Regions from separate parts of the Variovorax sp. GW821-FHT10C12 genome, predicted to be linked through region 1. Evidence: predicted binding sites of a transcription regulator. Region 1 holds the regulator's gene; each other region holds the start of a gene.
What was found. Region 1 encodes sigma-54, which starts transcription at its own class of promoters, with help from an activator protein. Its sites were predicted from a motif close to TGGCANGNAANCTGCTTT; they were not measured.

Region 1 (9,940 bases):
CGTCGAACCCCTTCCCGCTCCTGCCGTTGGCGCCGCCGCCCTGCGCGAGCCCCGCTACGGGCGGGTCGCGATGGCCCTGCACTGGCTGCTCGCGGCGATGATCGTCGGCTCGCTCGGCGTCGGGCTCTACATGACGGGCCTGCCCTTCTCGCCCCAGCGCCTGAAGCTCTACAGCTGGCACAAGTGGGCCGGCATCACCATCCTCCTGCTGTCGGCGCTGCGGCTGCTGTGGCGCCTCACGCACCGCCCGCCGCCGCTGTCGGCGCGGGTGCTGGCGGCCATGCCGGCCTGGCAGCGGGCCGCGCACCGCATCAGCCATGCGTTGATGTACCTGCTGTTCTTCGCAGTCCCGCTGTTCGGCTGGGCCTACAGCTCGGGCATGGGCGTGCCGGTCGTGTGGTTCGGCCTGCTGCCGCTGCCCGACCTGGTGACGGTCGACAAGGACTTCGCCGAGGCCGTGCTCAAGCCGCTGCACCAACGCAGCGCCTTCCTGCTGGCCGGCGTCACGCTGCTGCACGTGGCGGCGGCGCTCAAGCACCACTGGATCGACCACGACGGTCTGTTGCAACGCATGTGGCCCGCGCCACGCAAGGAATCCGCCGGATGACGACCCGTCTTTTATGGGGCGCCGCCGCCCTCTTCGGCCTCGCGCTGCACGCCGCGGCCGAGCCCCTGCCGGCCACCACCGCCAAACTGGTTCCCGAGAAGAGCCAGATCGCCTTCGTCAGCAAGCAGATGGGCGTGCCGGTGGAAGGCAGCTTCAAGCGCTTCGACGCGCAGGTCGCCTTCGACCCGAAGAAGCCCGAGGGCGGCTCGGTCGTGCTGCAGATCGACACCGCCAGCGCCGGCTTCGGCGTGCCCATGAGCGATGCCGAGCTGCCCAAGCCGACCTGGTTCGACACCGCGCATTTCCCGCAGGCCAGCTTCCGTTCGAGCGCCATCAAGGCGCTGGGCGAGGGCCGCTTCGAGATGGCCGGCAAGCTCACCATCAAGGGCGTCAGCAAGGTCGTGACGGTGCCCGTGAGCATCGTGTCGTCGGGCGGCGCGTATTCGGTCGCCACGGGCACGCTCACGATCCAGCGGCTCGACTACAAGGTGGGCGACGGCGAATGGACCGACACCTCGGTGGTCGGCAACGAGGTGCAGGTGCGCTTCAAGCTGACGCTCGCGGGCCTCGGGCCGCTGTGACGACGATTTCATTTCCCATGCATCCTTCTTCCTTTGCCATGAACAAGCTCTTCTTCGCCGCGGCCCTTTGCGCGGGCGCGGCCCTGCCCCTGGCCGCCACGGCCCAGGAATACACCGCGCCGCCGCTGGCCGCCAAGCCCGCGGGCGGGCCGGCCAAAAATGCGAGCTACGTGATCGACCCGACCCACACCTTCGTGATGTACGAGATGGGCCACTACGGCACCACCACCAACCGCGGCCGCTTCAGCACCAAGGACGGCTCGGTGCAGATCGACGGCACCGGCGCCAGCGGCAAGGTCGACATCACGATGGACATCAGCTCCATCAACACCGGCGTCGACCTGCTCAACCGCCACGTGCAGAGCAAGGACTTCTTCAACGTGGCCGAATTCCCCACCGGCCGCTTCGTGGCCGAGCGCATCGACTTCAGCGGCGACAAGGTGACCGACGTGCCCGGCACGCTCACGCTCATGGGCCAGACCAAGCCGGTGACGCTGAAGGCCGTGCGCTTCAACTGCTACCTGAACCCGCTCATCAACCGCCAGGTCTGCGGCGGCGACTTCGAGGCCACCGTGCAGCGCAGCGACTGGGGCATCACCTGGGGCCTGAACTTCGGCTTCGAGAACAAGGTGAAGCTGCTGGTGCAGGTCGAAGCCGTGAACGTGCAGCAATGACGACGACGCAAGGAACCACGCGATGATGGACACCACCCTTTCCCTGCTCGGCATCGCCGGCGCCATGGCCGTCGGCGCGATGAGCCCGGGCCCGAGCTTCGTGATGGTGGCGCGCACCGCCGTGGCCTCGCGCAGCGACGGGCTGGCTGCCGCCCTGGGCATGGGCGCCGGCGGGCTGGCGTTCTCCATCGCGGCGCTGGCCGGGCTGCAGGCGGCGTTCCTCGCGGTGCCGGGGCTGTACCTCGCGATCAAGGCCTTCGGCGGCGCCTACCTGATCTACCTGGGCTTTCGCATCTGGCGCGGCGCGCGTCAGCCGCTCGCGATCACACCCGACACGGACGCCTCGCCGCGCCAGCAAGGCCGCAGCGGACGCACCTTCCTGCTCGGCCTGGCCACGCAGATCAGCAACCCGAAGACGGCGGTGGTGTACGCGAGCATCTTCGCGGCCTTCCTGCCGCGCGAGGTGCCGCTGGTGCTGGCGCTCGCCGTGCCGGCCGTGATCTTCTGCATCGAGACGGGCTGGTACGCGATCGTCGCGCTGGCACTGTCCTCGGCCGCGCCGCGCGCGGCCTACCTGCGCTACAAGACCTGGATCGACCGCGCGGCCGGCGGCGTGATGGGACTGCTGGGCCTGCGGCTCGTGTGGTCGGCCGTGCGCGGCACCTGAGGCCCTAGAGCAGGCTCTCGGGCGTGAGCGGCGACAGCAACTCGAGCATGGTGCGGTCCCAGAAGCCCGAGTCGGGCTCTTCGTGCAGCACGGTGGTCTTGCCGCCTTCCTCGCTGACCCACTCGATGCGCCGCGAGCCGGTGGCGCCCGCATCGGCGCCTTCGGCAAAGCGCAGCCGGTAGGCGCCCTGCTGCTTGAGCACATCGAGCAGCTTCAGGGTCTGCTGCGCCATCTCGGGGCTGCGGATGAACAGGCCGATCTCGGTGTTGTGAATCTCGGAGCGCGGATCGAAATTCATCGAGCCGACGAACAGGATGCGCTGGTCGATCACCGCCGACTTGGCGTGCAGCCGGCCCACCGACGTGCCGAACAGGCCGAGGCGCACGCTGCGCCGCGTGCGCGCGGAACTCAGCTCGTGCAGCTCGGCGCCCAACGCGAGCATGTCGGCGCGGTAGCGGCGGTAGGCGGTGTGGACCAGCGGTTCGTCGGTGGCGGCGAGCGAGTTGGTGACCACGCTGATCTTCACGTTGCGCCCGCGGATCTCGCGCATCACCTCCAGCCCCGACGCGCCCGGGATCAGGTAGGGCGAGACCAGCGTCACCTCGCTGCGCGCGCGGCGCATCTGCTCGACCACGTTGTAGCGCACGCTGTCCACGTCGAGCAGCGGCACGCCGCCATACGACGCGGTCTTGCCGATCACGCGGTCGGGCGAATCGGCATAGGCCTCGGCTGTGGTCCAGATCAGGCCCAGCTTGCCGGCGTCGAGGTCGTCGGCCACCGGGCTGTAGCCCAGCAGGTCGTTGGGCGCGGGCCTGGGCGGCGGCGGCGTGGTGTCGGGGCCGGTGGCGGCGTCGAAGCGGCGCTGCAGTTCTTCGCGCGGCAGGTCGGTGTGCACGACCGCGCCGATCGGGCGCACGTGCGGGCTGTTCCAGTACTGGTCGAACAGCACGCCCAGGCGCGGGATCAGCGCACCCGTGACGAAGGTGTCGAGGTCGATGAAGTTCGGGCCGGTGGTGCGGCGGAAGTACTGGTTGCCGATGTTGCGCCCGCCCGCCACCGCCATCGCGCCGTCGGCGATGAAGAGCTTGTTGTGCATGCGGCGGTTGACGCGGCTGAAGTCGAACAGCGACGCGGTGAAGCGCTTGAGCAGGCTGCCGCGCCCGGCCGGGAACGGGTTGAACAGACGCAGCTCGACGTTCGGCGTGGCGGCCAGCCCGAGCAGCAGCTCGTCTTCGCCCGAGGTGTACAGGTCGTCCATCAACAGACGCACGCGCACGCCGCGCTGGGCCGCATCGCGCAGGGTGCGCAGCAGGTAGCGGCCGGTCTCGTCGTTCTCGATCTGGTAGTACTGCACGTCGAGCGTGCGCTGCGCGCGGCGCGCCAGCTGCAGCCGCGTGTCGAAGGCGAAGTCGCCGCCGGGCATCAGGCGAAAGCCGCTGAGGTCGGGGTCGGGCTGCGAGGCCAGCGCGATCTTGCCGAGCGCGGTGTCGGCCGAGACGGCGATGGTCTTGGTGGGCGGGCGCGGTGCCTCGTCGGGCAGCGTGGCGCAGCCGGCGAACAGCAGCGCCGCCGCAATGACGACCACCCAATGCCCACAGCGCGACAGCAGGCGGCTCGTCATCGTCGGTTTTCTAGAGTGCCTTGCGCAGGTTGGCGGGCGCGATGCGCAGGGCCTCGCGGTACTTGGCGACGGTGCGGCGCGCGCACTCGATGCCCTGCTCTTTCAGCATCTCGGAGATCTGGCTGTCGGACAGCGGCTTCTTGATGCTCTCGGAACTCACGAACTGCTTGATCAGCGCGCGCACCGCCGTGCTCGACGCGTTGCCGCCGGTCTCGGTGCCCAGCGCCGAGCCGAAGAAGTACTTGAGCTCGACCGTGCCGAAGGGCGTCGACATGTACTTGGCGGTGGTCACGCGCGAGATGGTCGATTCGTGCAGGCCCAGCTCGTCGGCGATCTCGCGCAGCACCAGCGGGCGCATCGCGAGTTCGCCGTGCACGAAATAGCTCTTCTGCCGCTCGACGATGGCGTTGCTCACGCGCAGGATGGTGTCGAAGCGCTGCTGGATGTTCTTGATGAACCAGCGCGCCTCCTGCAGCCGCTGCGACAGAGCCTGGCTGCCCTCGCCCTTGTGCGACTTGAGCGCACCGGCGTAGATGTCGTGCACGCGCAGGCGCGGCATGACCTCGGGGTTCAGCATGACGCGGAACTTGATGTTGGTGCCGCGGCCCGTCTTGGTGACGATCACGTCGGGAATGATGATGTTGCGTTCGACGTCGACAAAACGGCGGCCCGGCTTGGGCTCCAGGCGCGCAATGATCTGCAGCGCCGAGCGCACCAGCTCTTCGTTGGTGCGCGTGAGCGTGGCCAGGCGCTTGAAGTCGCGCCGCGCGAGCAGCTCCATCGGCTGCTTGCAGATCGCGATGGCGGTCTTGCGGATGAGCGCTTCGGCCTCGGTCTCGTCTTCGCTGGCGAGCGCCTTCAGCTGGATGCTCAGGCATTCGCCGAGGTCGCGCGCACCGACGCCGACCGGCTCCAGGCTCTGCAGCAGGCCCAGCGCCACCTGGAAGTGGTGCACGAGGTCGTCGAACTGGTCGTTGTCGTCGCCCGCCAGGCCCGAGGCCAGCGCGGGCAGCGAGTCTTCGAGGTAGCCGTCGTCGTTGAGCGATTCGATCAGGAAGCGCAGCGCGGCGCAGTCGTTTTCATTGAGCCGCAGGCTCAGCGCCTGGCGGTGCAGGAAGGACTGCAGCGACTCCTGGCTGCGCGCGAGTTCGGTGGCGTCGGCACGCTCGTCGTCGCCCAGGTTGTTCTGGCGCGCAGGCGCATCGCTGCCCCACTCGCTGTCGTCGGGCGCCATCTCGACGGTGCCGTCGCCTTCCCAGTCGGGCTCGCGCTCGGTGATCTCGGCGGCGGGGCCGTCGGAGTCGGGCGTGGACGTGGCTTCGCTGGTGGTGGTCGTCGCGCTGCTGGTCGGCGCCGGGGCGAAGTCGCCCTCGCCGGTTTCACCCCCATCGTCGCGCGGCACGGGCGTGTCGACAGCATCGAGCCCGAACTCCTCGCGCGCCGCTTCTTCCGCGGTGCGTTCGAGGAACGGGTTCTCGTCCAGCATCTGCTCCACCTCCTGGCTCAGTTCGAGCGTGGAGAGTTGGAGCAGGCGAATGGACTGCTGCAGCTGCGGCGTCAAGGCCAGATGCTGCGAGACGCGAAGGGACAGCCCTTGCTTCATGGAGACCCGACCCTCCCTTACATGCGGAAGTGCTCGCCCAGGTACACCCTGCGTACCTCGGCGTTGTCGACGATCTCCGAGGGTGTGCCTTGTGCCAGCACGTGCCCGTCGCTGATGATGAACGCGTGATCGCAGATGCCCAGCGTTTCACGCACGTTGTGGTCGGTGATGAGCACGCCGATGCCACGTTCCTTCAGGAAACTGATGATCCGCTGAATCTCGATCACCGCGATCGGGTCGATGCCGGCGAAGGGCTCGTCCAGCAGGATGAAGCGCGGCTGGGTGGCCAGCGCGCGCGCGATTTCAACGCGGCGGCGCTCGCCGCCCGACAGGGCGAGCGCAGGCGAATCGCGCAGGTGGTCGACGCGCAGGTCGGCCAGCAGGTCGGTCAGGCGCTCGTCGATGTGCTGCTTGGACAGCGCCACCAGGCGGCCGTTGGCGTCGGGCTCGCGTTGCAGCTCGAGCACGGCACGCACGTTTTCCTCGACCGTGAGCTTGCGGAAGATCGAGGCTTCCTGCGGCAGGTAGCTCAGGCCCATGCGCGCGCGGCGGTGGATCGGCATGTGGGCGATGGGCTCGCCGTCGATGGTGATCTCGCCAGCGTCGGCGCGCACCAGCCCGACGATCATGTAGAACGAGGTGGTCTTGCCCGCGCCGTTGGGGCCGAGCAGTCCGACGACTTCGCCCTTCTGCACATCAAGCGACACGTCTTTGACGACCGTGCGGCTGCCGTAGCTCTTCTTGAGGCCGCGCGCCACGAGGCGGCTGCCCGGGACGCCGTCGGCGGGCGGGATTCCTGCGGTTTCGATCACTTGCGCCCTTCCCCTTCGGTGCCGCCCAGTGTGGTGCTCGAGCGCAGCCCGGCGCCGGGCGCGGGGGTGGGCGCCGGGGCCGCGGGCTTCTTGCCGCCGGCTGCCGGCGCGGAGCCGGGCGCCGCCGGGGCCGGCGTGGCCTTCGGCGTGAGGATGGCCTTCACGCGGCCGCCGCCACCCGCCGAGACGCCGGCGTTCGGCGGCACGAGGGAACCGTTGACGGTGTAGGTGTCGTTGCTCTGGTCGTAGACGATCAGCGCGCCGCTGCTCTCGTCGTTGGCCGTGGCGCCGATCAGGCGGCGCATGACGGCGCGGCGGATGAACTTGACGTTGTCGGCGCGGCTGTCGTACTCGATGACTTCCGACTCGCCCTCGATCCACTCGTCGCCGGCGTTGCGCTTCTGCTTGTAATAGGCCAGCTTGCCGGGCGCCGCCGTGACCACGCCGTACTGGTAGCCCTCGGCGTCCTGGCGCACGTCCAGCCGCGCACCGCGGATGATGATCGTGCCCTTCGTGACCAGCACGTTGCCGGTGAACACGCTGGTCTGTTTCAGGTCGTCGTAGCGCATCGAGTCGGACTCGATGTTCATCGGCTTGGTGCGGTCGGCGGTTTCAGCCAGGGCGCCGGAGGCGGCTCCGGCCAGCAACAGCGCGCCGAAGGCCAGGCGGCCGAGGCGACGAAGGGTGGGGAATGTGGGGATGGAGGGCAATGTCATAAAGGCACGAAACTTGCTCTGAAACATTGTATGCGTGGGATGGCAATTGCCCACCGCCACCAATGAAAAAGCCCGCCGAAGCGGGCCTTGCATTCGACCCAAAAACCAGGTCGACAGGTCGTCGGGGCGGTCAGCCCTTCTTGGCTTCGCCGATGAGGAAGGTCGCGACCTGCAGCACCTTGGCCATGCTGCCGGCGGTTTCGCCGTCGACATACCAGCGGCCTGCCACGGCCAGGGCCGGCACGCCGGCGACCTTGTAGGCCTCGGTCTGCTGCGACGCGCGACGGGCCTTGCTGGCCACGCCGAAGGACGCAAATGTTTCCTTGAACTTGGCGCCGTCGAGGCCGGCACGCTCGGCCCAGGCCTGGATGTTGGCTTCGCCGTTCAGGTTCTGACGCTGCGCGTGGATCGCGGCGAACACCTTCGGGTGGTATTCCTCCAGCTTGCCCATGGCTTCGAGCGTGAAGTACAGGCGCTGCTTGGCTTCGACGTCGTTGCCCACGAAAGGCACCGGGATGCGGCGGAACGCCACTTCCTTCGGGGCTGCCTTGACCCAGGCTTCGAGCGAGGGCTCGAAGTCGTTGCAATGCGGGCAGTTGTACGAGAAGAACTCGACCACCTCGACCTTGCCGGCGGATGCATCGACGGGCACGCGCTTGTCGAGCACGAGGAAATCGGAGCCGGCCTTGGGGGCGCGCTGGGCGTGTGCCGGAACGGCAGCCAGCGAAAGCAGCCCGATCGAAGTGGCGGCCAGCGAAAAGTCACGACGTTTCATGGAAAAGGTTCTCCTGTGGGTACCGCAGTACAGAGCCGGCGCGCCGCCGGGAGTTCCCCGTGGGCGGCGCGACCGAGGCGCTGGAATTGACAAACGAGTGCGGCAGATGCCGCGCGGGCGAGAGCTTAAAGGCTGTTCAAGAAAGGCGTCGGTCAGCGCTGCACGCGCACCAACGCCGATTCGAGACCGCCGCCGTCGAGCCGTTCCTTGAGCCGATCGGCGTCGTCCTTCTTGTTGAACGGGCCCGCGCGCACGCGGTAGACCGTGCGACCGGCCTGCTCGCGTTCGGTGACCTTGGCCTCGACGCCCATCAGCGACAGCTTGGCGCGTTGCGCCTCGGCGTCGTCGGTGGTGCGGAAGGCGCCGGCCTGCACGAAGTACATGAAGGGGTCGGCACCCGACGGCGACGGTGCGGCGGCCGTGTGGCTCGGCGCAGCGGACGCGGTGGTCGTGCTGCTGCCGCCTGCGCGGGCCCGGGCGAGGTCGCCCAGCGGATCGTTCGACGGCGGCAGGGCGTTGGCTTCGGCCGGCACCGGCGCGGGGCGCGCCGGCTTGGGCGCCACCACCACGGGGGCCGGGGCGGTGACCGGCGCGGTGGCGACGGGCGGCGTGCCGGGGGCCGCGGTGACGGGGGCGCCGGTGATCGGGTTCACCGGACCGGTGGCCGTGGCGGCCGGTGGCGTGGCCGCCGGCTTGGGCGCGCCGGCCTTGCCGGCCAACGGTGCGTTCGGGTCCCAGTCGCGGTTCTTGCGGGCTTCGGCTTCGTCCTGCTCGGCACCGCCGCGTTGCGTCTTGTTGACGAACGGGATCGGCACCTTGGTGACGTAGACCGCGATGCCCAGGGCGACGCCCAGACCGAGCACCAGGCCGATGATCAGCCCGATGACGATGTTGCCGCGTTGTCTGCTTGTCTTCTTCATGTTCAGAGGGTGATTCACATCTTGTTCGGCGCACTGACGCCGAGGATCGCGAGGCCATTGTGCAGCACCTGCGCGGCCGCTGCGACGAGTGCGAGACGCGCCAGCTTGACCGGCTCGTCGTCCACTAGGATGCGCTCGGCATCGTAGTAGCTGTGGTAGCTGGCTGCGAGTTCGCGCAGGTAGAAAGTCACGTCGTGCGGGGCGAAATCCTTCGCCGCCGCCGTCAGCATGGCCGGGTACTTGGCCAGCAGCAGCATCAGCGCCTGGGCCGCCGGGCTGTCCAGCGGCGACAAGTCGACCGCCTTGAGCGCGGCCACGTCGCCGCCCCAGGCCGCGAGCACCGAGCAGATGCGCGCGTGGGCGTACTGCACGTAGTACACGGGGTTGTCGTTGTTCTTGGTCACCGCCAGGTCGACGTCGAAGGTGTACTCGGTGTCGGGCTTGCGGCTGAGCAGGAAGAAGCGCACGGCATCGGTGCTGGTCCACTCGATCAGGTCGCGCAGCGTGACGTAGCTGCCGGCGCGCTTGCTGATCTTGACCTCTTCGCCGCCCTTCATGACGCGCACCATGGTGTGCAGCACGTAGTCGGGGTAGCCCTCGGGAATGCCTTCGCCCGCGGCCTGCAGGCCGGCGCGCACACGCGCGATGGTGCCGTGGTGGTCGGTGCCCTGGATGTTCACGACCTTGTGGAAGCCGCGCTCCCACTTGGCGATGTGGTACGCCACATCGGGCACGAAGTAGGTGTACGTGCCGTCCTGCTTCTTCATCACGCGGTCTTTGTCGTCGCCGTAGTCGGTCGACTTCAGCCACAGCGCGCCGTCCTGCTCGTAGGTCTTGCCGGCGGCCACGAGCTTGGCCACGGCCGCTTCGACGCGGCCGCTGGTGTAGAGGCTGGACTCGAGGTAGTAGTTGTCGAAGCGCACGCGGAAGGCCTGCAGGTCCAGGTCCTGCTCGCGGCGCAGGT
Region 2 (9,940 bases), 300 kb from region 1:
CCGAGACGGGCCTGGGCCGCTGGTCGTTCAGCGCCTTCCAGCGCGCGATGCGCGAGGGCGTCTCGCGCGACGGCCATCACCTGTACCCCGCGTTCCCCTACACCGCCTTCGCGAAGACCAGCGACGACGACCTGCAGGCGCTCTATGCGTACTTCATGGCGATGCCGGCGGTGCGCGCGCCAACGCCCAAGTCCGAACTCAAGTTCCCGTTCAACCTGCGTCCGCTGATGGCCGGCTGGAACGCGCTGTTCCACGACCCCGCACCGCTGCCGTCCGTGCCCACGCAAAGCGCTGAATGGAACCGCGGTGCCTACCTCGTCAACGGCCTGGGCCACTGCGGCGCCTGCCACACGCCGCGCAACGCGCTCGGCGCGGAGCAGGGCGGCAGCGCGTTCCTCTCAGGCGCGATGGTCGATGGCTGGGAAGCGCCCGCGCTCACGCAGCTGTCGAAGGCCGCCGTGCCGTGGGACACCGACGCGCTGTACCGCTACCTGCGCAACGGCCACTCGCCGCGCCACGGCATCGCGGGCGGCCCGATGGCCGAGGTGGTGCGCGAACTTGCGCAGGTGCCCGACGCCGACGTGCGCGCAATGGCCGTCTACCTGGGCTCGTTCAACCCCGAGCCGGTCGCGCAACCGCAGGCGCTCGCGCAACAGGCCATCGACAACGCCGCGCGCACGCAGGGCCAGCTGCTCGGCCCCGCGCAGCGCATGTTCGACAGCGCCTGCGCCTCGTGCCACCACGACGGCGACGGCCCCACGCTGCTGGGCGTGAACACGCCGCTCGCACTCAACAGCAGCCTCACGAGCACGCGGCCCGACAACCTGCTGCGCACCATCCTCGACGGCGTGCGCGCGCCCGCGCACCGCGACATCGGCTTCATGCCCGCGTTCCGCGAGGCGCTGGACGACCGCCAGATCGCCGACCTCGCCGGCTACATGCGCGCACGCTTCGCGCCGCAGGAAACGCCGTGGCCGAACCTGCCCGCCGACGTGGCGCGCGTGCGGGCCACGCCGGGCCACTGACACACGGCGGTTCCCGGGGCGCGGCTACGATGGTGCGTAGACCTTATTCACGGAGACACAACGCCATGCCTTTGGACCTTTCGACCGCTTCCAGCCTGCCCCGCGACGCCGAGCGCGCCACCCTTGTCGGCCGTCTCTGGCAACCCGGCGTGGGCCCAGTGCTGGTGGCCGTGCAGGGCGATGGCCTGCACGACCTGTCGACGCTCGCGCCCACCATGAGCGATCTGCTCGAAGGCAAGGGCTCGCCGGCCGAAGCCGTGCGTGCCGCATTGCAAGCGGGAACCGCACCGCGCATCGCCGCGCTCGATGCCGTGCTCGCCAACAGCGACGAAAGTACGCGCGACAGCCACCAGGCCTGGCTGCTCGCACCCTGCGACCTGCAGGTCGTGAAGGCCAGCGGCGTGACCTTCGTCGCGAGCCTGCTCGAACGCGTGATCGAAGAGCAGGCGCGCGGCGATGCCTCGCGCGCCGAGGCCACGCGCGCGGCCATCGGCGATGTGCTCGGCGACAACCTCGCCGACATCGTGCCGGGCTCGCCCGAAGCCATGAAGGTGAAGGACGTGCTCATCGCGCAAGGCATGTGGTCGCAGTACCTCGAGGTCGGCATCGGCCCCGACGCCGAGGTCTTCACCAAGGCACCGGTGCTCGCGGCCGTGGGCACGGGCGCCGACGTGGGCATCCACGCGGACTCGGCCTGGAACAACCCCGAGCCCGAGGTCGTGCTCGCGGTGAACAGCCGCGGCGAGACGCTCGGCGCTGCGCTCGGCAACGACGTCAACCTGCGCGACTTCGAAGGCCGCAGCGCACTGCTGCTGGGCAAGGCCAAGGACAACAACGCCTCGTGCGCCATCGGCCCGTTCATCCGTCTGTTCGATGCGCACTTCGGCATCGCCGACGTGCGGCGCATCACGGTCGCGTTGAACGTGACAGGGCCCGAGGGCTTCACGCTCGAAGGGTCGAGTTCGCTGTCGAAGATCAGCCGCGATCCGCTCGACCTCGTGGCGCAGACACTCAACCGCCACCACGCCTACCCCGACGGTTTCATGTTGTTTCTGGGCACGATGTTCGCGCCGACACAAGACCGTCACGGACCGGGGCAAGGGTTCACGCACGTCGTGGGCGATCACGTGCGCATCGCGGCCCCCGAGCTGGGTGCCCTGAACAACCGCGTGGTCCATGCCGACCAGGCGCCGCGCTGGCGCTACGGCATCGGGGCGCTGATGCGCAACCTGGCCGGACGCGGCCTGCTGTAACCCGCCGCCAGGGCGCGTGGCGCTGTCTACGCGCCGCTGTGCAGCGCCCGCCGGTACTGCACGGCCTCGGCCACGTGTGCGACCTCCACCGTGTCCGCGCCCGCCAGGTCGGCGACCGTGCGCGCTACCTTCAGCACACGGTGCGTGCTGCGCGCCGACCAGCCGAGCTTGTTCGCGGCGTTGAACATGAACTGCCGCGCCGGCGTGTCGAGCGCGGCATGCGTGTCGATGGCACTGCCCTGCAGCGACTGGTTGGGCGTGCCCTGGCGCCGCATCGCGCGTTCGCGCGCGGCGATCACGCGGGTGCGGATGCTGGCGGTCGATTCGCCGGGCGGCGCGTCGAGCAGCAGCTGCGCGGGCACGGCGGGCACCTCGATGTGCAAGTCGATGCGGTCCAGCAGCGGGCCGCTGAGCTTGCCCTGGTAGCGCAGGATCTGGTCCGGCGTGCAGCGGCAGGCCTTGGCCGTGGTCGTTCCGAGGTAGCCGCAGGGGCAGGGGTTCATCGCCGCGACCAATTGGAAGCGCGCCGGAAATTCCGCGCGCCGCGCGGCCCGCGCGATGGTGATCGTGCCGGTCTCCAACGGTTCGCGCAGCGCCTCCAGCGCGGCGCGCGCGAATTCGGGGAATTCGTCGAGAAAGAGCACGCCGTGGTGCGCCTGCGAGATCTCGCCGGGCCGGGGCGGCGAGCCGCCGCCGACCAGCGCCACCGCACTGGCCGTGTGGTGCGGCGCCGCTGTCGGCCGGCACATCCAGCGCCCGGTGGCGAAGCGACCGCCCAGGCTCGCGATGGCGGCGCTTTCGAGCGCCTCGTCGATGCCCATCGGCGGCAGCAGGCCGGCAAAGCGCTGCGCGAGCATGGACTTGCCCGAACCCGGCTCGCCCACCATCAACAGGCTGTGGCCGCCGGCGGCGGCCACCTCCAGCGCGCGCTTGGCGCTGGCGTGGCCCTTGACGTCGGCCAGGTCGGCGTAGTGCGGCGCGGCATCGCCGGTCGCGGGGAGCACGCGGGTCCAGCCGTCGTCGGGGCCCTCGGGCGCGGATGCGGCGGCGTCGCGGTCGCTCAGGAACTGGCGCACCACGTCCAGCAGGTGCCGGGCGCCGTAGACCTCCCCGCCGGGCACCAGCGCGGCCTCGCGGGCGCTGTCCATGGGCAGCACCAGCCGCGTCGCCACGCCGCGCGTGTGCAGGGCCAGGGCCATCGCCAGCGTGCCGCGCACGGGGCGCAGCTCGCCCGACAGCGACAGCTCGCCCGCGAACTCGTGGCCGGCCAGCCGGGCGTTCTCGATCTGCCCGCTGGCCGCGAGGATGCCCAGGGCGATGGGCAGGTCGAAGCGGCCCGAATCCTTCGGCAGGTCGGCGGGCGCGAGATTGACGACGATCTTCTTGTTCGTAGGAAATTCAAGCCCGGCGTTCTGGATCGCCGAGCGCACGCGTTCGCGCGCTTCCTTGACCTCCGTCTCCGCCAGCCCCACCAGGGTGAAGCTCGGCAGGCCGTTCGCCAGATGCACCTCGACCGTGACGGCGGCGGCCTCCAGGCCGAGCAAGGCGCGGCTTTGCACCAAAGACAGACTCATTGTTCTCCCTCTCCCCAAGTTGGTGCGCCTGCGACATGCAGGCCCAGGACCGTGCAGCGTGCAAGCGTGTGCAACTGCCGGAAACAGGGCTTGTAACGATTTGGCGCTCACCGCCGCGCATCGCCGCCCTCTGGCCGGGGCGGTATTTGTGCACTTTGGCACGCTCCCTGCTTTGAGGGTGCTCAGGTCCAACAACACACTTGCGAGGAGTTCCCTGATGACGCACCGTACCGCCGCCCAGGCGTTGATCGTTCTGGCCACTGCACTGACCGCCTCGGGCGCCGCCATGGCCCAGGCCGCCGACGCTGCCGCCCCGGCACCCGCGCCCCTGCTCACGGGCAATGTCTCCCTGACCTCGAACTACAAGTTCCGCGGCCAGGACCAGGACATGATCGGCAAGAACGACTACGCCAAGACCAAGGGCTTCAAGCCCGCCATCCAGGGCGGCTTCGACTACGCCTTCGGCGAGAGCGGCTTCTACGTCGGCAACTGGAACTCCAGCGTCAACTGGCTCAAGGGCAACAGCATCGAGAGCGACATCTACGGCGGCTACAAGTTCAAGGCCGGCCCGGTCGACATGGACGTCGGTGCGCTGACCTACATCTACCCGGGCAACTCGGCAGGCAACACCACCGAGCTCTACGTGGGCGCCACCTACGCCAACGACAGCTTCGGCTCGTTCACGGCCAAGTACTCGCACACCGTCTCCAAGGACTACTTCGGCTACGCGGGCAACAAGGCCGGTTCGGGCCTGAAGGGCACCAACACCGGCTACCTGAACCTGGCCTACAGCAAGGAGATCGTGCCCAAGGTCACGCTGAAGGCGGCCGTGGGCTTCACCAACATGTCCAGCGACATCCGCAGCCTGGGCTACAAGAGCTACGTCGACTACAACATCGGCGCCACCTACGACTTCGGCAGCGGCCTGACGCTCACCGGCTCGGTGCAGGGTGCCAACAAGAAGAGCTCGTACCTCGCCGTGGCCAATCCGGGCTACGACTTCGGTTTCGGCACCTTCGGCCAGACGACGTACTCGCCCAACAAGGCACGCTTCATCGTCACGCTGACGAAGACGCTGTAATCGACACAACAACCAGGCGCGGCCCACGTTGCCGCGCCACCTTTCATCCATCCAGAAGGAGCAACTCATCATGAAGCTGGTCACAGCCATCATCAAACCGTTCAAGCTCGACGAGGTGCGCGAAGCACTCTCGGCCATCGGCGTGCAGGGCATCACCGTCACGGAAGTGAAGGGCTTCGGTCGCCAGAAGGGCCACACCGAGCTGTACCGCGGCGCCGAGTACGTGGTCGACTTCCTGCCCAAGGTGAAGATCGAGGCGGCCATCTCCGACGACCTCGTCGATCGCGTGATCGAGGCGGTGGAGGGCGCTGCGCGCACCGGGAAGATCGGCGACGGCAAGATCTTTGTCTACAACCTCGAGCAGGTCGTGCGCATCCGTACTGGCGAAACGGGCCGCGAAGCCCTCTGATCGAGTCCTGGCCCGAAAGAACAACGACTATGAAAAAACTTCTTGTCTCTCTTGCGCTCGGTTTGAGCGTCTTCGTCGCCGGCACGTCGGCGCTGGCCCAGGCACCCGCCGCCGCCTCTGAGGCTCCGGCTGCATCGGCACCTGCCGCTGCGGCGCCCGCGCCTGCAGCGGCTCCCGCGGCTGCAGCACCCGCAGCCGCCGAGGCCGCACCTGCCGCACCGGCGGCCGCCCCCGCGCCCAAGGTCGACTCCGGCGACACCGCCTGGATGCTCACCTCGACGCTGCTCGTGATCCTGATGACCATCCCCGGCCTGGCGCTGTTCTACGGCGGCCTGGGCCGCTCCAAGAACATGCTGTCGGTGCTGATGCAGGTCTTCGTGATCTTCTCGCTGATCAGCATCCTGTGGGCCATCTACGGCTACAGCCTGGCCTTCACGGGCGACGGCAATTTCTTCGGAAGCTTCGACAAGATCTTCATGAAGGGCATCACGCAGGAGACCTTCGGCGCGCTGACCACGATTCCTGAATACGTGTTCGTCGCCTTCCAGGGCACCTTCGCGGCCATCACCGTGGCGCTGATCGTCGGTGCCTTCGCGGAACGCGCCAGGTTCTCGGCCGTGCTGCTGTTCTCGGTGATCTGGTTCACCTTCAGCTACGTGCCCATGGCCCACATCGTGTGGGGCGGCGGCCTGCTGGGCAAGGACGGCGCGCTCGACTTCGCGGGCGGCACCGTGGTGCACATCAACGCCGGTATCGCCGGCCTGGTCGGTGCCTACATGATCGGCAAGCGCGTCGGCTACGGCAAGGAAGCGTTCACGCCGCACTCGCTCACGCTCACCATGGTCGGCGCTTCGCTGCTGTGGGTCGGCTGGTTCGGCTTCAACGCGGGTTCGGCAGGTGCGGCCAACGCCGCCGCCGGCCTGGCTTTCGTGAACACGGTGCTCGCCACCGCCGCCGCGGCCCTGTCGTGGATCCTGGGTGAGAGCCTGCACAAGGGCAAGGCCTCGATGCTGGGCGCCGCGTCCGGTGCGGTCGCCGGCCTCGTGGCCGTCACGCCCGCCGCCGGTTTCGTCGGCCCGATGGGTTCGATCGTGCTGGGCCTGCTGGCCGGCCTGGTCTGCCTGTGGGGTGTCGGCGGCCTCAAGCGCATGCTGGGTGCCGACGACGCGTTCGACGTGTTCGGCGTGCACGGCGTGGGCGGCATCCTGGGTGCCATCCTGACCGGTGTGTTCGCAGCCAAGGGCCTGGGCGGCACCGGCGGCCTCACGCCCGACACCTTCACGATGGGCGGCCAGGTCTGGATCCAGGTCAAGAGCGTGCTGTTCACGATCGTGTGGTCCGGCGTGGTGGCGTTCATCGCCTTCAAGATCGCCGACCTGACCCTCGGCCTGCGTGTGTCGGAAGAGGAAGAGCGCGAAGGCCTCGACATCTCGTCACACGGCGAAACCGCTTACAACCGCTGATTCGCACACAGACAGACAGCGGGTGGTCCGGTACGGTGCCGGCCCCCGCGCTTCAAAGACCACCACCCCCCTTTCGACACAAAGAAGAACAACAGCTCCCGGTTTTTTCAGGCGAGTCTCCTTTGGATGTTCAGCCCGCGAGCGCTTCGGCGTCAGCGGGCTTTTTTTTGCCCGCGGCCCGCGTGGCCGGGGGCACAATCGCCCCACCATGTGGACCTCCATCGAAGACAGCCTCTGCGAACTGGGTGAATCGCCGTTCTGGCATCCGCACGAACGCGCGCTCTACTGGCTCGACATCCCGGGCCGCGCCGTGCTGCGCACGCGCGGCGACATCGGATCGCCCACCGCCACGGTCGAGCGCTGGGCCCTGCCCACCGAGCCCGGCTGCATGGCACCGGCACGCAGCGGCGGCCTCGTGATCGCGCTGCGCGACGGCATCTACCGCGCCCGCGAATGGGGCGGTGAACTGGTCGCGATGGCGCGCGCGGAGCACGACGTGCGCACCATGCGCTTCAACGACGGCAAGTGCGACGCGCTCGGCCGCTTCTGGGCCGGCTCGCTCAACGAGGCCAAGGACCGCCCCAACGCCGCGCTCTACTGCTTCGACGCACGCCCGGGCGACGTCTCGCCCACCATCACCTCGATGCTGGAACACGTCACCACCGCCAACGGCCTGGCGTTCTCGCCCGACAACCGCACCCTGTACTGGGCCGACACCGCCGCGCACGTGGTGCGCGCCTGGGACTGGGACGCCGAGGCCAACACGCTCTCGCATGCGCGCGTGTTCCAGCAGTTCGATGCCAAGCCCGCGGGCTGGGTGCCGGGCGCGCCCACGCACTACGACGGCCGACCCGACGGCGCCACCATCGACGCCGCCGGCCACTACTGGGTCGCGATGTTCGAAGGCGCGCAGCTGCTGCGCTTTGCGCCCACGGGCGAGCGCGTGGCGGCCATCGCAGTGCCGGTGCAATGCCCGACCATGCCCTGCTTCGGCGGCGACGACCTGCGCACGCTGTTCGTCACCAGCGGGCGCAAGGGCCGTCCGGCCGACGAGCTGGTGCAGCGCCCGGCCTCGGGCACCGTGCTCTCGATGCGCGTCGATACGCCGGGCCTGTCGGTCAGCTTCTTCGAAGACTGAGCCTTCCGGCGCCTCGCGGATGGCCCTGCACCACATCCCCCCGATCCAATGCCTGCTGACCTTCGAGGCCGTTGCGCGCCTGCGGCATGCGGGCCGCGCGGCCGACGAGCTGTGCGTGACGGCCAGCGCCGTGAGCCACCGCATCCGCCAGCTCGAGGCGCACGTGGGCTTCAAGCTCTTCGGGCGCAGCGACTTCAGCCTCACGGCCGACGGCGCGGCCTACCTGGCGAACGTGCGCGTCGGCCTGGCCGCGCTGCAGCAGGCCACGCCCGGCAGCCGTGACGCGGCACTGCGCGCACCGCGCCTGAGCGTGGCCGTCACGCCCACCTTCAGCCGCCAGTTCCTGATGCCGCGGCTGGAGCTGTTTCGCAACCTCTACCCCGACATCGAGCTGGCGCTGCATGTGTCGATCCCGCTGCTCGACGTCACGGCCGAGCAGACCGACCTGCAGGTGCGCTACGGCATCGGCGCGTACGCCGACTGCGAACACCGCCTGCTCATCGCCGAGGACGTGGTGCCCGCCTGCAGTCCGAGCTACCTGAACGAGTTCGGGCCCTTCGACGGCTTTCGCACCGCGGCCGAGATCGCCAGCGCGCGGCTGATCCGCAGCCCGCTCGAGCCCTGGGGCACCTGGTTCGCGAGCTGCGGCATCGACCAGCCCGAGCCGCACCTGGGCTCGCAGTTCAACGACCTGGGCCTGGTGTACGACGCGGCGGCCAGCGGCTTCGGCGTGGCGCTGGTGCGACAGAAACTGGGCGCCGCCTGGTTCGAATCGGGCCGGCTGGTGGCGCTGTCGGAACGGCCCGTGCCCTCGCCGCACCGCCACTACATCTGCTGGCAGCCGGGCACGCTGGAGCGCTGGGAATGCGCCGCTTTCGTCGACTGGCTCGCACAGATGCTGCATTGATGCGCGGTTGACCGACAGGTCGGCGCGACAAATTTTTATCAAGGTCCGGGCAAAAATCCTTCAACCCGGACGGTGCGCATCTCCCTAGAGTGCGAGGCACAACAACAGCCTCCCCGGAGACAACGCATGACCTGGCAGCAGATCTACGACCCGTTCGGCAACATGATCATTTCCACCGCGCTCGCCGCGATCCCGGTGGTGGTGATGCTCGCGTGCCTCGGCTTCTTCCACATCAAGGCCCACATCGCAGCAGGCCTGGGCCTGCTGGCGGCGCTGGCCGTCGCCGTGTTCGCCTACGGCATGCCGGCCGAGATGGCCGGGCGCGCCGCGCTCTTCGGCGGCTTCACGGGCCTGCTGCCGATCGGCTGGATCGTGCTGAACATCATCTTCCTGCAGCAGCTGGCCGAACAGAACGGCAGCTTCAAGGTGCTGCAGGACTCGCTCTCGGGCATCACCGAAGACCGCCGCATCCAGCTCCTGCTGATCGCCTTCTGCTTCGGCGCCTTCTTCGAGGGTGCGGCGGGCTTCGGCACGCCGGTGGCGGTCACGGCCGGCATCCTGATCGGGCTGGGCTTCTCGCCGCTGGCCGCCTCGGGCCTCTCGCTGATCGCCAACACGGCGCCGGTGGCCTTCGGCGCGCTCGGCACGCCGGTGATCACGCTGGCCAAGGTGCACGGCTACGACCTGATGGAAGTCACCGCGATGATCGGGCGCCAGCTGCCGTTCTTCTCGCTGCTGGTGCCGTTCTGGCTGGTCTGGGCCTTCGCCGGACGCAAGGCGATGATGGAAGTGTGGCCGGCCATCCTGGTCACGGGCGTGTCGTTCGCGGTGCCGCAGTACCTGGTGTCGAACTTCATCGGCCCCGAGCTGGTCGACATCATCGCGGCCATCGTGTCGATGGCCAGCCTGGTGCTGTTCCTGCGCGTGTGGCAGCCGAAAAACGTGTGGCGCTCGCCCTCGCTGCGCGGCAAGGACGTGAGCGCGCACGAGGCCAAGCCGCCGGCCGCCATCGTCGTGCACAGCCGCGAGGCGCTGGTGCGCGCGTGGATGCCCTGGGTGATCCTCTCGGTGTTCGTCTTCATCTGGGGCC
Region 3 (9,940 bases), on a different contig from region 1:
TCGCAGTCGCTGCAGGACCAGCGCGCCGCCTGGGCCGGCCAGGAAAAAACCCGCGATGCACAAATGGCCCAGGCGCGGCAGATCGCACCGGTGTTCTCGCGCGAAGGGCCGTCGACGGTGGTGCTCGTCATCACCGACAGCATCAACCGCGACAACATGGGCCTGTACGGCTACGGCCGCCCGACCACGCCACGCCTGCAGGCGCACAAGGCGCAGGAAGGCGACCGCATGGCCGTGCTGCGCAACGCGTGGTCGGTCGACGCAAGCACCCTGCCCGCGCTGCGCAACATGTTCCATTTCGGGCAGCCGGCGAATGGAAACGACGGAAATAACGGGAATGGCGACAGCCCGCCCCACCTGCTCGCCCTGGCGCGCGCCGCCGGCTACAAGGTCTGGTGGATCAGCAACCACGACGACCTGGCCATCGAGCAGGAGCACGCACGCTATGCCGACGTGGTCGACATGGTGAACCGCACGCCGGGCCGCGCCAGCGCCTCGCTCGACGGCGAGATCCTCGACTGCGTGCAGGAAGCCTTTGCCGACACGAGCAGCGAGCGCAAGCTCATCGTGGTCCACCTGATGGGCGCGCACCCGCACTACAGCCTGCGCTTTCCCGAGAACGCCAACCCCTTCGACGACAACGTCGATGCCATCGAGACCGGCCTCGTGAAGGACGGTCGCTCGGCCTGGGTGCGGCACTTCCGCCAGCAGTACGACGCCGCGCTGCTGTACCACGACTTCGTGGTGTCGGAGTTGCTGCAGCAGACCCTCAGCACGGGCCGCCCCGAGGACTACCGCGCCTGGATGTACCTGTCGGACCACGGCCAGGAAGTCGGCCACGGCAGCGACCGCGCAGGCCACAGCCCCGCGACCGCCTCGGGCTACCGCATCCCGGCCATCGTCTGGCGCAACCGCGAGCCGCTGCCCACCGGCGCCGCCACGCAGCAGCCCTTTCGCGCGGACTGGGCGGGCTGGAGCCTCATGGACCTGCTGGGCATCCGCTGGAGCGGGCAGAAGGCGCAGCGCAATGTGCTGGGCGACAGCTATGAGTGGCAGGCGCCGGAGATTCCGGTGACCGTCGAGTCGTTCTCGAAGTAGCGAGAGATCAGCGGTCGGCCACCGGCCGCACGGCATGGGTGGCCTCGGCCGCCTCGTTCTGGCCGATCCACGCATTGCTGAAGTCCACGGCATAGAAGTGCTGCGCGGCCTCGCTGCCCGAGCCCGACCAGAACTTGCGCAGCGGCGTGTCGGGAAAGCGTGCGCTGTCGATGGTGGGAACGGAAGTTTCGCGGGCGCACCATCGCGGCACGGTGACGGGCTCCTTTTCGGGGCTCAGCTCGAGCGTGAACTGCTCGTCGACCAGGCCGTGGTCGCAACGCCGCAGCGCCGCCAGCTCCACGATGGTCGGCAGCCGCCATTGCGAGATGCCTTCATGGCCCTTCACGTTGAGCGCCTGCACGCGTTCCTGCGCGTCCATCAGGCTCAGGGTTTCGGCCTCGCCGACACAACGGCCGCCCTGCCAGGTCTGCCCCAACGCGCAGCGCAGCCAGCGCAATCCCGTGGCGGCATCGACGACGACGGCCGTCGATGCCTGGGGCGAGGAGGCTTGTTCTTTCGGTGATGCGGATTGGTCGCAGCCGGCGAGCAGCACTGCGGCAGCCAAGGCGGCGGCCATGCACTTGCCATTGCGGGCAAGCGTTGACTTCTTCTTCATGGGAACTCCCTGCGGTCGGCAACTGGATCGAGATCGAACTCGAATGCTACCGCCCGCCATGCGAGGTCCTGGGGCCTTGATAGGCCCGCAGGACTCGGCGCCTTGTCAGTGCGCCGGCACCAGGAAGTCCTGGCTGATGCGCCCGCCCAACTCGTTCACGCGATCGAGGAACTGCGTGAGGTAAGCATGCAACCCCGTCGCCAGGATCTCGTCGACCCGCGCGTACTGCAGGTCGGCCAGCAGCTTGCCGGCGCGGCGCTGCGTTTCGGCGCTCTGCTCGTTCTGCACCTTCGCCAGGTTGGCGACCACCTCGGCCAGGCTCGCGTGCAGCGAACGCGGCATGTCGGCGCGAAGAATCAGCAGCTCGGCCACGCGCTCGGGCTTGATCACGTCGCGGTACACCTTGCGGTACACCTCGAAGGCCGAGACGCTGCGCAGGATCGCGCTCCAGTGATAGAAGTCGTACTCTTGGTCTTCCTCGGTGGCAGCACCGAAGAACTCGCTGTTGAGCGCGTGGAACTTCACGTCGACCAGGCGCGCCGTGTTGTCGGCACGCTCCAAAAAGGTGCCCAGGCGCGAGAAGTAGAACGCCTCATCTTGGAGCATCGTGCCCAGCGTGACGCCGCGCGACAGGTGCGAGCGGAACTTGACCCACTCGAAGAACTGGCCCGGGTCGCGCTCGAAGTCGCCGGCGCGCAGCATGCGGTTCACTTCGAGCCAGGTGGTGTTCTGCGTTTCCCAGGCTTCGGTGGTGAGCGCGCCGCGCACGGCACGCGCGTTCTCGCGCGCGGCCTTCAGGCAGGAGACGATCGACGACGGATTGCTCTCGTCCTTGACCATGAACTCCATGACTTCGTTGGGCGTGATCTGGTCGTACTTCTTGCTGTACCAGGGCAGCAATTCGCTGATCGAGAGCACGCCCTGCCAGCCGTACTTGGCAACCTCGGCCGACTGCGGCAGCAGCGAGGTCTGGTAGTTGACGTCGAGCATGCGCGCCGTGTTCTCGGCACGCTCGGTGTAGCGCGACATCCAGTAGAGGTGGTCTGCGGTGCGGGACAGCATCGTGGGTGCTCCTACTGCGATTGGCTTTGCGACTGCGTGGCCGCCTTCGGCTTGGCCGTGCGGTCCGCTTCGAGAATCCAGGTGTCCTTGGTGCCGCCGCCCTGCGACGAGTTGACCACCAGCGACCCTTCCTTGAGCGCCACGCGCGTGAGGCCGCCGGGCACCATCTGCACCTCGCTGCCCGAGAGCACGAAGGGACGCAGGTCGATGTGGCGCGGCGCGATACCGGCGTCGACAAAGGTCGGCGAGGTCGACAGGCTCAGCGTGGGCTGGGCGATGTAGCCGTCGGGCTTGGCGATGACGGCCTTCTTGAAGTCTTCGATCTCGGCCTGCGTGGCGGCCGGGCCGATGAGCATGCCGTAGCCGCCGGCGCCGTGCACCTCCTTGACGACCAGGTCCTTCATGTTGTCGAGCGTGTACTGCAGCTCGTCCTTGTTGCGGCACATGTAGGTGGGCACGTTCTTCAGGATCGGCTTCTCGCCGAGGTAGAACTCGATCATCTTCGGCACGTACGGGTAGATCGACTTGTCGTCGGCCACGCCGGTGCCCACGGCATTGCAGATCACGACGTTGCCCGCGCGGTAGGCGCGCATGAGGCCCGCGCAGCCGAGGGTGGAGGTCGGGCGGAACACGTCGGGGTCGAGGAAGTCGTCGTCGACACGGCGGTAGATCACGTCGACCCGCACCGGTCCGCGCGTGGTGCGCATGTAGACGAAGTCGTCCTTGACGAACAGGTCTTGCCCTTCGACCAGCTCCACGCCCATCTGCTGGGCCAGGAAGGCGTGCTCGAAGTAGGCGCTGTTGTACATGCCGGGCGTGAGCACCACCACGGTGGGCTCGGCCGTGGCCGGCGGCGCGCTGGCGCGCAGGGTTTCGAGCAGCAGGTCGGGGTAGTGGGCGACCGGCGCGATGCGGTTCTGGTTGAACAGCTCCGGGAAGAGCCGCATCATCATCTTGCGGTTTTCGAGCATGTAGCTCACGCCGCTGGGCACGCGCAGGTTGTCTTCGAGCACGTAGTACTCGCCGTTGCCCTGGGCATCGGGGGCGCGCACGATGTCGATGCCCGAGATGTTCGAGTAGACGTTGTGCGGCACGTTCACGCCCATCATCTCGGGGCGGAACTGGGCGTTGTTCAGGATCTGCTCGGCCGGGATGATGCCGGCCTTGATGATGTCCTGGTCGTGGTACACGTCGTACAGGAAGCGGTTGAGCGCCGTGACACGCTGCACCAGCCCCTTTTCCATGCTCTCCCACTCGTGGGAGGGAATGATCCGGGGCAGCAGGTCGAACGGGATCAGCCGCTCGGTGCCGGAGCCGTCCTCGTCCTTGGCGCCATACACCGCGAAGGTGATGCCGACCCGGCGGAAAATCATTTCCGCCTCTTCACGCCGCGATCGCATCACCTCACCGGGTTGCTTCGCAAGCCATTGGTCGTAGCGCTTGTAGTGCTGTCGGATTGCAGCGCCCGCATAGGGGAGCTGCTCATACATCTCGTCGAATTTGTGCATGGAACGACCAATCTCCTTGAGCCATAGCTTAGCAAGTTCAAGGCCAGTAGAAGCCCTAGGTTTGGGCGCAATGCGAGGGCATTTGGCGTTTCGGACCTTCAGGGCATGCGGTGGCGCCAGTAGCGCAGATCGTGCGCGCGTTCACACTTCAGCTCGGCGGGCAGCTGGCTTGCCCAATGGGCGGCACCGCAGCGCGGGCTGTCGACCACCTGCACGCCACGCTCGACGTAACGCGCCACCACCTCGGGCGCCGGGTGGCCGAAGCGGCTGCGGTAGCCGGCCTGGACCAGCGCGATGCGCGGGCGCACAGCGTCGAGCAACGCCTCGCTCGACGAAGTCTTGCTGCCATGGTGCGGAACCAGCAGCACGTCAGCCTGCAGCCCGGGCGTTCGCGACACCAACGCGGCCTCCTGCAGCCGCTCGATGTCGCCCGCCAATAGAACCCTGGCGCGGCCGTTGCCGATACGCAGCACGCACGACACGGCATTGGGCCGCGTGAAGCTGCGGTAGTCGCTGTCATAGGGAAGCAGCACCTCGAAGTCGACGCCGTCCCAGCGCCACCGCTGCCCGGCCTCGCAGCGGCGCGCGGGGCGCAGCGCCTGCAGCGGATGCCCGGCCTCGATGGAGCTCAGCAGCGCCGCCTGCGGCTGCATGGCGAGCACGGCGGGGGCGCCGCCGGTGTGGTCGATGTCGCGGTGGCTCAGCAGCAGCAGGTCGAGCCGCTCGCCCCGCGCGCGCAGCAGCGGCACGAGCACGCGGTGGCCCGCGTCGCTGTCGAGCCCGTAACGCGGGCCGGCGTCGTACAGCAGGCTGTGCGTGGCGGTGCGCACGAGGACCGCGTTGCCCTGCCCGATGTCGGCGGCGAGCAGGTCGAACTCGCCCACGGCGGGCCGCGCCGGCGACCACAGCAGCACCGGCAACAGCAGCGGCAGGCCGAGCGCGCGCATCGACCACGGCAGGCGCATCGCCAGCAGCACACCGCCCACCACGCCGCCCGCGGCCAGCCATGGCGGTGGCGCAGCCATCGACAGCGTGGCAAACGGCAGGCCGGCGAGCGCCTGCAGCAGCGAGGCGAACAGCTTCACCGCACCGGCCGCCACGTCCCACAGCGGCGGCACCGCCACGCCGAGCATCGCCAGCGGCGTGATCACCAGCGTCACCCACGGGATCGCGATCGCATTGGCCACGAGCCCGACGGCCGACACCTGCTGGAACAGCAGCAGGCTCAGCGGCGCGAGCGCCAGCGTGATGGTCCATTGCTCGCGAAAGAAGCGGCCCAGGCGCGTGAGCGCGCCCACCCTGCCCTCGCCGGGCACGGCGGTCTCAGAGGCAAACAGCACCGCCACCGCCACGAAGCTGAGCCAGAAGCCGGCCTGCAGCAGCGCCCACGGATCGGCGGCCACCACGACCGCCGCCGTCAGCAGCCAGACGTGCGGCCACGGCCAACGCCGGCCGGTCAGGCGCAGCAGTGCCACGGCCGCGAGCATCCAGACCGTGCGCTGCGAGGGCACGCCCCAGCCGCTGAAGAGCGCATAGAGCGCGGCCAGCAGCACGCCACCCGCGAGTGCGGCCTGTTGTGCGGGCAGCCGCAGCATGAGCCGGCTGCTGCGCCGCCAGAGCGCGCCCACGACATGCGCCGCGAACCATGCGAACAAGGTGATGTGCAGGCCCGAGATCGACATCAGGTGCGCTACGCCGGTGGCGCGGAACACGTCCCAGTCGGCACGGTCGATGGCGCCCTGGTCGCCAGTGACGAGCGCGGCGATCACCCCGGCCTGGCGCCGGTCGTCCACGCGGGCGAAGACCGCATCGCGCACGGCTTCGCGCGCCCGCTCGATCGGGTGCCGCCACGTCGTACCCAGCAGGCGCGGCGCGGGGTCGCGCGCCCCGGCCCGCACATGGCCCTGCGCATGCACGCCCTGCTCCCACGCCCACAGCTCGCTGTCGAAGCCATGCGGATTGAGGTTGCCGTGCGGCGCGCGCAGGCGCACGGTCAGTTGCCAGCGCTGGCCCGCGTGCACCTCGCCCACGATGCGTGCGACGGACGCACGCCGCTCGGCGGGCTGCTCCCACATCCCGCCGTACTCGCCGTACCAGGAGAGTGCGATGCGCGAAGGCACGTTCGGCGGCGCAGCCTCAGGCAGGGCCTCGGCCCATTGCGCCGTCTCCACATCGAAACGGAAGCGCGTTCCGATCTCGCCGGGTTGTGGCATCTGCGAGACCACGCCCGTGAGCCGCAGGTCACGCCCTTCCAGTTGCGGGTCCAGCGCCCCGTTTGCATAGGCCGTCGCGCGCCATCCAGCGAGCCCCGCGCCGGCCATCGCGCCGCAGGCCAGCGACAGCATCAGCACGAGCAGCCGAGGCCCACGCCACCGCCACAGCAGCCATCCGCCGCCTAGCCCCGCCAGCAGCAACGCGACGTAAACACCGGCCTCCCACAGCAGCGGCTGACGCAGTTGCACCGCCGCGCCGAGCAGCGTGCCGCCCAGCGCAACGAAGGCCCCCGCCCCACCCGCGACCGCCTCGGACGCACGCCGCGACTGCCCTCCCCACACCCCGGAATCCATGATGCAAACCCTCCCCCAACCCACGCTCGATGGCGCGTTAATTGCTTGGCAACTGGGCTAGTATGCGTCTCACCAGAGACATCTTTTCGATGCAACCTCGCTGCACTGCACGCCCCTACGCATGTCCATCCACGCCGCACTCCACCACGTCACCCACTACACATACGACCGCCTGGTGCAGTTGGGCCCGCAAGTCGTGCGACTGCGCCCCGCGCCCCATTGCCGCAGCAATGTGATCTCGTACTCGCTGCGGGTCGAACCGGCCGAGCACTTCGTCAACTGGATGCAGGACCCGTTCGCCAACTACCAGGCGCGGCTCGTGTTCCCCGAGAAGACGCGCGAGTTCAAGGTCACGGTCGACCTCGTGGTCGAGATGGCGGTCTACAACCCCTTCGACTTCTTTCTCGAGCCGCAGGCCGAGAACTTCCCGTTCAAGTACACGGCCTCGCAGGCCGAAGAGCTGGCGCCCTACCTCGTGGCCGACCCGGTCACGCCGCTCTTGGAGGCCTACCTCGACAAGGTCGACCGCAAGGAGCAGCGCACCATCGACTTCCTGGTCGGCCTGAACCAGCAGGTGCAGCAGGACGTCAACTACCTCATCCGCATGGAGCCCGGCGTGCAGACGCCGGAAGAAACGCTCACCAACGGCAGCGGCTCGTGCCGCGACTCGGGCTGGCTGCTGGTGCAGCTGCTGCGCCACATGGGCCTGGCCGCGCGCTTCGTCTCGGGCTACCTGATCCAGCTCACGCCCGACGTGAAGGCCCTCGACGGCCCGAGTGGCACCACGGTCGACTTCACCGACCTGCACGCGTGGTGCGAGGTGTTCCTGCCGGGCGCCGGCTGGATCGGCCTGGACGCCACCTCGGGCCTCATGGCCGGCGAAGGCCACATTCCACTGGCCTGCACGCCCACGCCGTCGAGCGCCGCGCCCATCGAAGGCGGGGTCGACGAATCCGAGGTCGAGTTCAGCCACGAGATGACGGTCACGCGCATCTACGAATCGCCGCGCGTCACCAAACCCTACACCGAAGAACAATGGGCCGAGGTGCTCGCGCTCGGCGACGCCGTCGATGCGCGCCTGACGGCCGGCGACGTGCGCCTCACGATGGGCGGCGAGCCGACCTACGTGGCCACCGGCGACCGCGACGCGCCCGAATGGAACACCGACGCACTCGGCCCCACCAAGCGCGGCTACGCCACCGAGCTCGTGCACAAGCTGCGCGCCGAGTACGGCCAGGGCGGCTTCCTGCATTTCGGCCAGGGCAAGTGGTACCCGGGCGAGCAGCTGCCGCGCTGGGCGCTGTCGATCTTCTGGCGCGCCGACGGCCAGACGCTGTGGCACGACCCCGAGCTGTTCGCCGACGAACGCTTTCCCACGCACTACACAAGCGAAGACGCGCGCCGCTTCACCACCGTGCTGGCGCACAAGCTGGGCCTCACCGAGCGCTACATCCAGCCCGGCTACGAGGACACCTACTACTACCTGTGGCGCGAACGCCGCCTGCCGGTGAACGTCGACCCCTTCGACTCCAAGCTCGACGACGAACTCGAACGCGTGCGCCTGCGCCGCGTGTTCACGCAGAAGCTCGACGCGGTGATCGGCTACATGCTGCCCATCGAGCCCGGCAACGCCAACAGCGACGCGCCTGCGCTCGCCGGCCCCGGCTGGAAGACCGGCCCGTGGTTCCTGCGCGACGACCGCCTGTTCCTGATCCCGGGCGATTCGCCCATGGGCTACCGCCTGCCGCTCGACTCGCAGCCGTGGGCCAGCAAGGGCGACTACCCCTACCTCATCGAGCGCGACCCGACCGCGCCGCGCGCCGCGTTGCCCAGCGCGTCCGACTACCGCGCGCGCTATGCCACCGCCACCCCGGTGGCCGGCGCCGACCTGGGCGAGGTGCCCTACACCTTCGGCGCGCCGCCCGTGGTGGCCGCGTCGCTGCGCATGCAGAGTCCCGGCGATGCGGCGAAGGGCGATGCGGCTGATGCCGCTTCTGCCACGTCCGCCACGCGCCAGCCGCTGCGCGGCGAATCCGCCCACTGGGTCACGCGCACCGCGCTGTGCGTCGAGGTGCGCGACCCGCGCCGCGCCAACGGCCCGGCGGCCGAGAAAAAGGGCAGCGCCTCGGGCGTGCTCTACGTCTTCATGCCGCCGCTGGCGCGCCTGGAGGACTACCTCGACCTCGTCGCCGCCGTCGAAGCCACCGCGCAGCAGCTGGGCGTGCGCATCGTGATGGAAGGCTATCCGCCGCCGCGCGATCCGCGCCTGAAGATGCTGGCCGTGACGCCCGACCCGGGCGTGATCGAAGTCAACATCCACCCGGCCCACAACTGGAAGGAACTCGTCGACCACACCGAGTTCCTCTACAACGCCGCGTTCGAGACACGCCTGTCGGCCGAGAAGTTCATGACCGACGGCCGCCACACCGGCACCGGCGGCGGCAACCACTTCGTGATGGGCGGCGCCACGCCCGCCGACAGCCCCTTCCTGCGCCGGCCCGAGCTGCTGGCCAGCCTGCTGCTGTACTGGCACAACCACCCCTCGCTGAGCTACCTGTTCTCGGGCATGTTCATCGGCCCGACCAGCCAGGCGCCGCGCGTGGACGAGGCGCGCAACGACCAGGTCTACGAACTCGAGATCGCGCTGAAAGAGATCGCCAAGAACCGCGAGATCTACGGCCAGAACATGCCCGCGTGGCTGGTCGACCGCACGCTGCGCAACATCCTGATCGACGTGTCGGGCAACACGCACCGCAGCGAGTTCTGCATCGACAAGCTCTACTCGCCCGACTCCAGCACCGGCCGCCTCGGCCTGCTGGAACTGCGCGCCTTCGAGATGCCGCCGCATGCACGCATGAGCATCGCGCAGCAGCTGCTGATCCGCGCGCTGGTCGCTCGCTTCTGGGACGCGCCCTACCAGGCGCCCGTCACCCGCTGGGGCACCGAGCTGCACGACCGCTTCCTGCTGCCGACCTTCGTCAAGATGGACTTCGACGACGTCATCAGCGAGATGCGCCAGGCCGGCTTTGCGTTCGATGCCGACTGGTTCGCTCCGCACTTCGAGTTCCGCTTCCCGCTCGTGGGCCAGA

Region 2: a site for sigma-54 is predicted at 4,009-4,026, ahead of AC07OH_RS21630 (TorF family putative porin). Genes of this name have one in related genera too.
Region 3: a site for sigma-54 is predicted at 6,882-6,899, ahead of AC07OH_RS02275 (transglutaminase family protein). Genes of this name have one in related genera too.

The regions. Positions count from the first base shown of each region.
Region 1 covers NZ_JBWKNE010000005.1:355,496-365,435, reverse strand. Annotated here, with positions in the region: gene AC07OH_RS23015 (cytochrome b) at 1-607, shown strand, start outside; gene AC07OH_RS23010 (YceI family protein) at 604-1,188, shown strand; gene AC07OH_RS23005 (YceI family protein) at 1,227-1,862, shown strand; gene AC07OH_RS23000 (LysE family translocator) at 1,885-2,529, shown strand; gene AC07OH_RS22995 (phospholipase D family protein) at 2,534-4,150, opposite strand; gene rpoN (RNA polymerase factor sigma-54) at 4,161-5,753, opposite strand; gene lptB (LPS export ABC transporter ATP-binding protein) at 5,771-6,565, opposite strand; gene lptA (lipopolysaccharide transport periplasmic protein LptA) at 6,562-7,281, opposite strand; gene AC07OH_RS22975 (thiol:disulfide interchange protein DsbA/DsbL) at 7,412-8,056, opposite strand; gene AC07OH_RS22970 (SPOR domain-containing protein) at 8,209-8,976, opposite strand; gene argS (arginine--tRNA ligase) at 8,991-9,940, opposite strand, start outside.
Region 2 covers NZ_JBWKNE010000005.1:60,257-70,196, forward strand. Annotated here, with positions in the region: gene AC07OH_RS21615 (molybdopterin cofactor-binding domain-containing protein) at 1-1,025, shown strand, start outside; gene AC07OH_RS21620 (fumarylacetoacetate hydrolase family protein) at 1,091-2,278, shown strand; gene AC07OH_RS21625 (YifB family Mg chelatase-like AAA ATPase) at 2,305-3,852, opposite strand; gene AC07OH_RS21630 (TorF family putative porin) at 4,070-4,933, shown strand; gene glnK (P-II family nitrogen regulator) at 5,004-5,342, shown strand; gene AC07OH_RS21640 (ammonium transporter) at 5,372-6,805, shown strand; gene AC07OH_RS21645 (SMP-30/gluconolactonase/LRE family protein) at 7,014-7,943, shown strand; gene AC07OH_RS21650 (LysR substrate-binding domain-containing protein) at 7,963-8,850, shown strand; gene AC07OH_RS21655 (L-lactate permease) at 8,977-9,940, shown strand, end outside.
Region 3 covers NZ_JBWKNE010000001.1:475,693-485,632, reverse strand. Annotated here, with positions in the region: gene AC07OH_RS02300 (phosphoethanolamine transferase) at 1-1,098, shown strand, start outside; gene AC07OH_RS02295 (Lcl C-terminal domain-containing protein) at 1,106-1,714, opposite strand; gene AC07OH_RS02290 (alpha-E domain-containing protein) at 1,820-2,776, opposite strand; gene AC07OH_RS02285 (circularly permuted type 2 ATP-grasp protein) at 2,788-4,284, opposite strand; gene AC07OH_RS02280 (DNA internalization-related competence protein ComEC/Rec2) at 4,383-6,851, opposite strand; gene AC07OH_RS02275 (transglutaminase family protein) at 6,973-9,940, shown strand, end outside.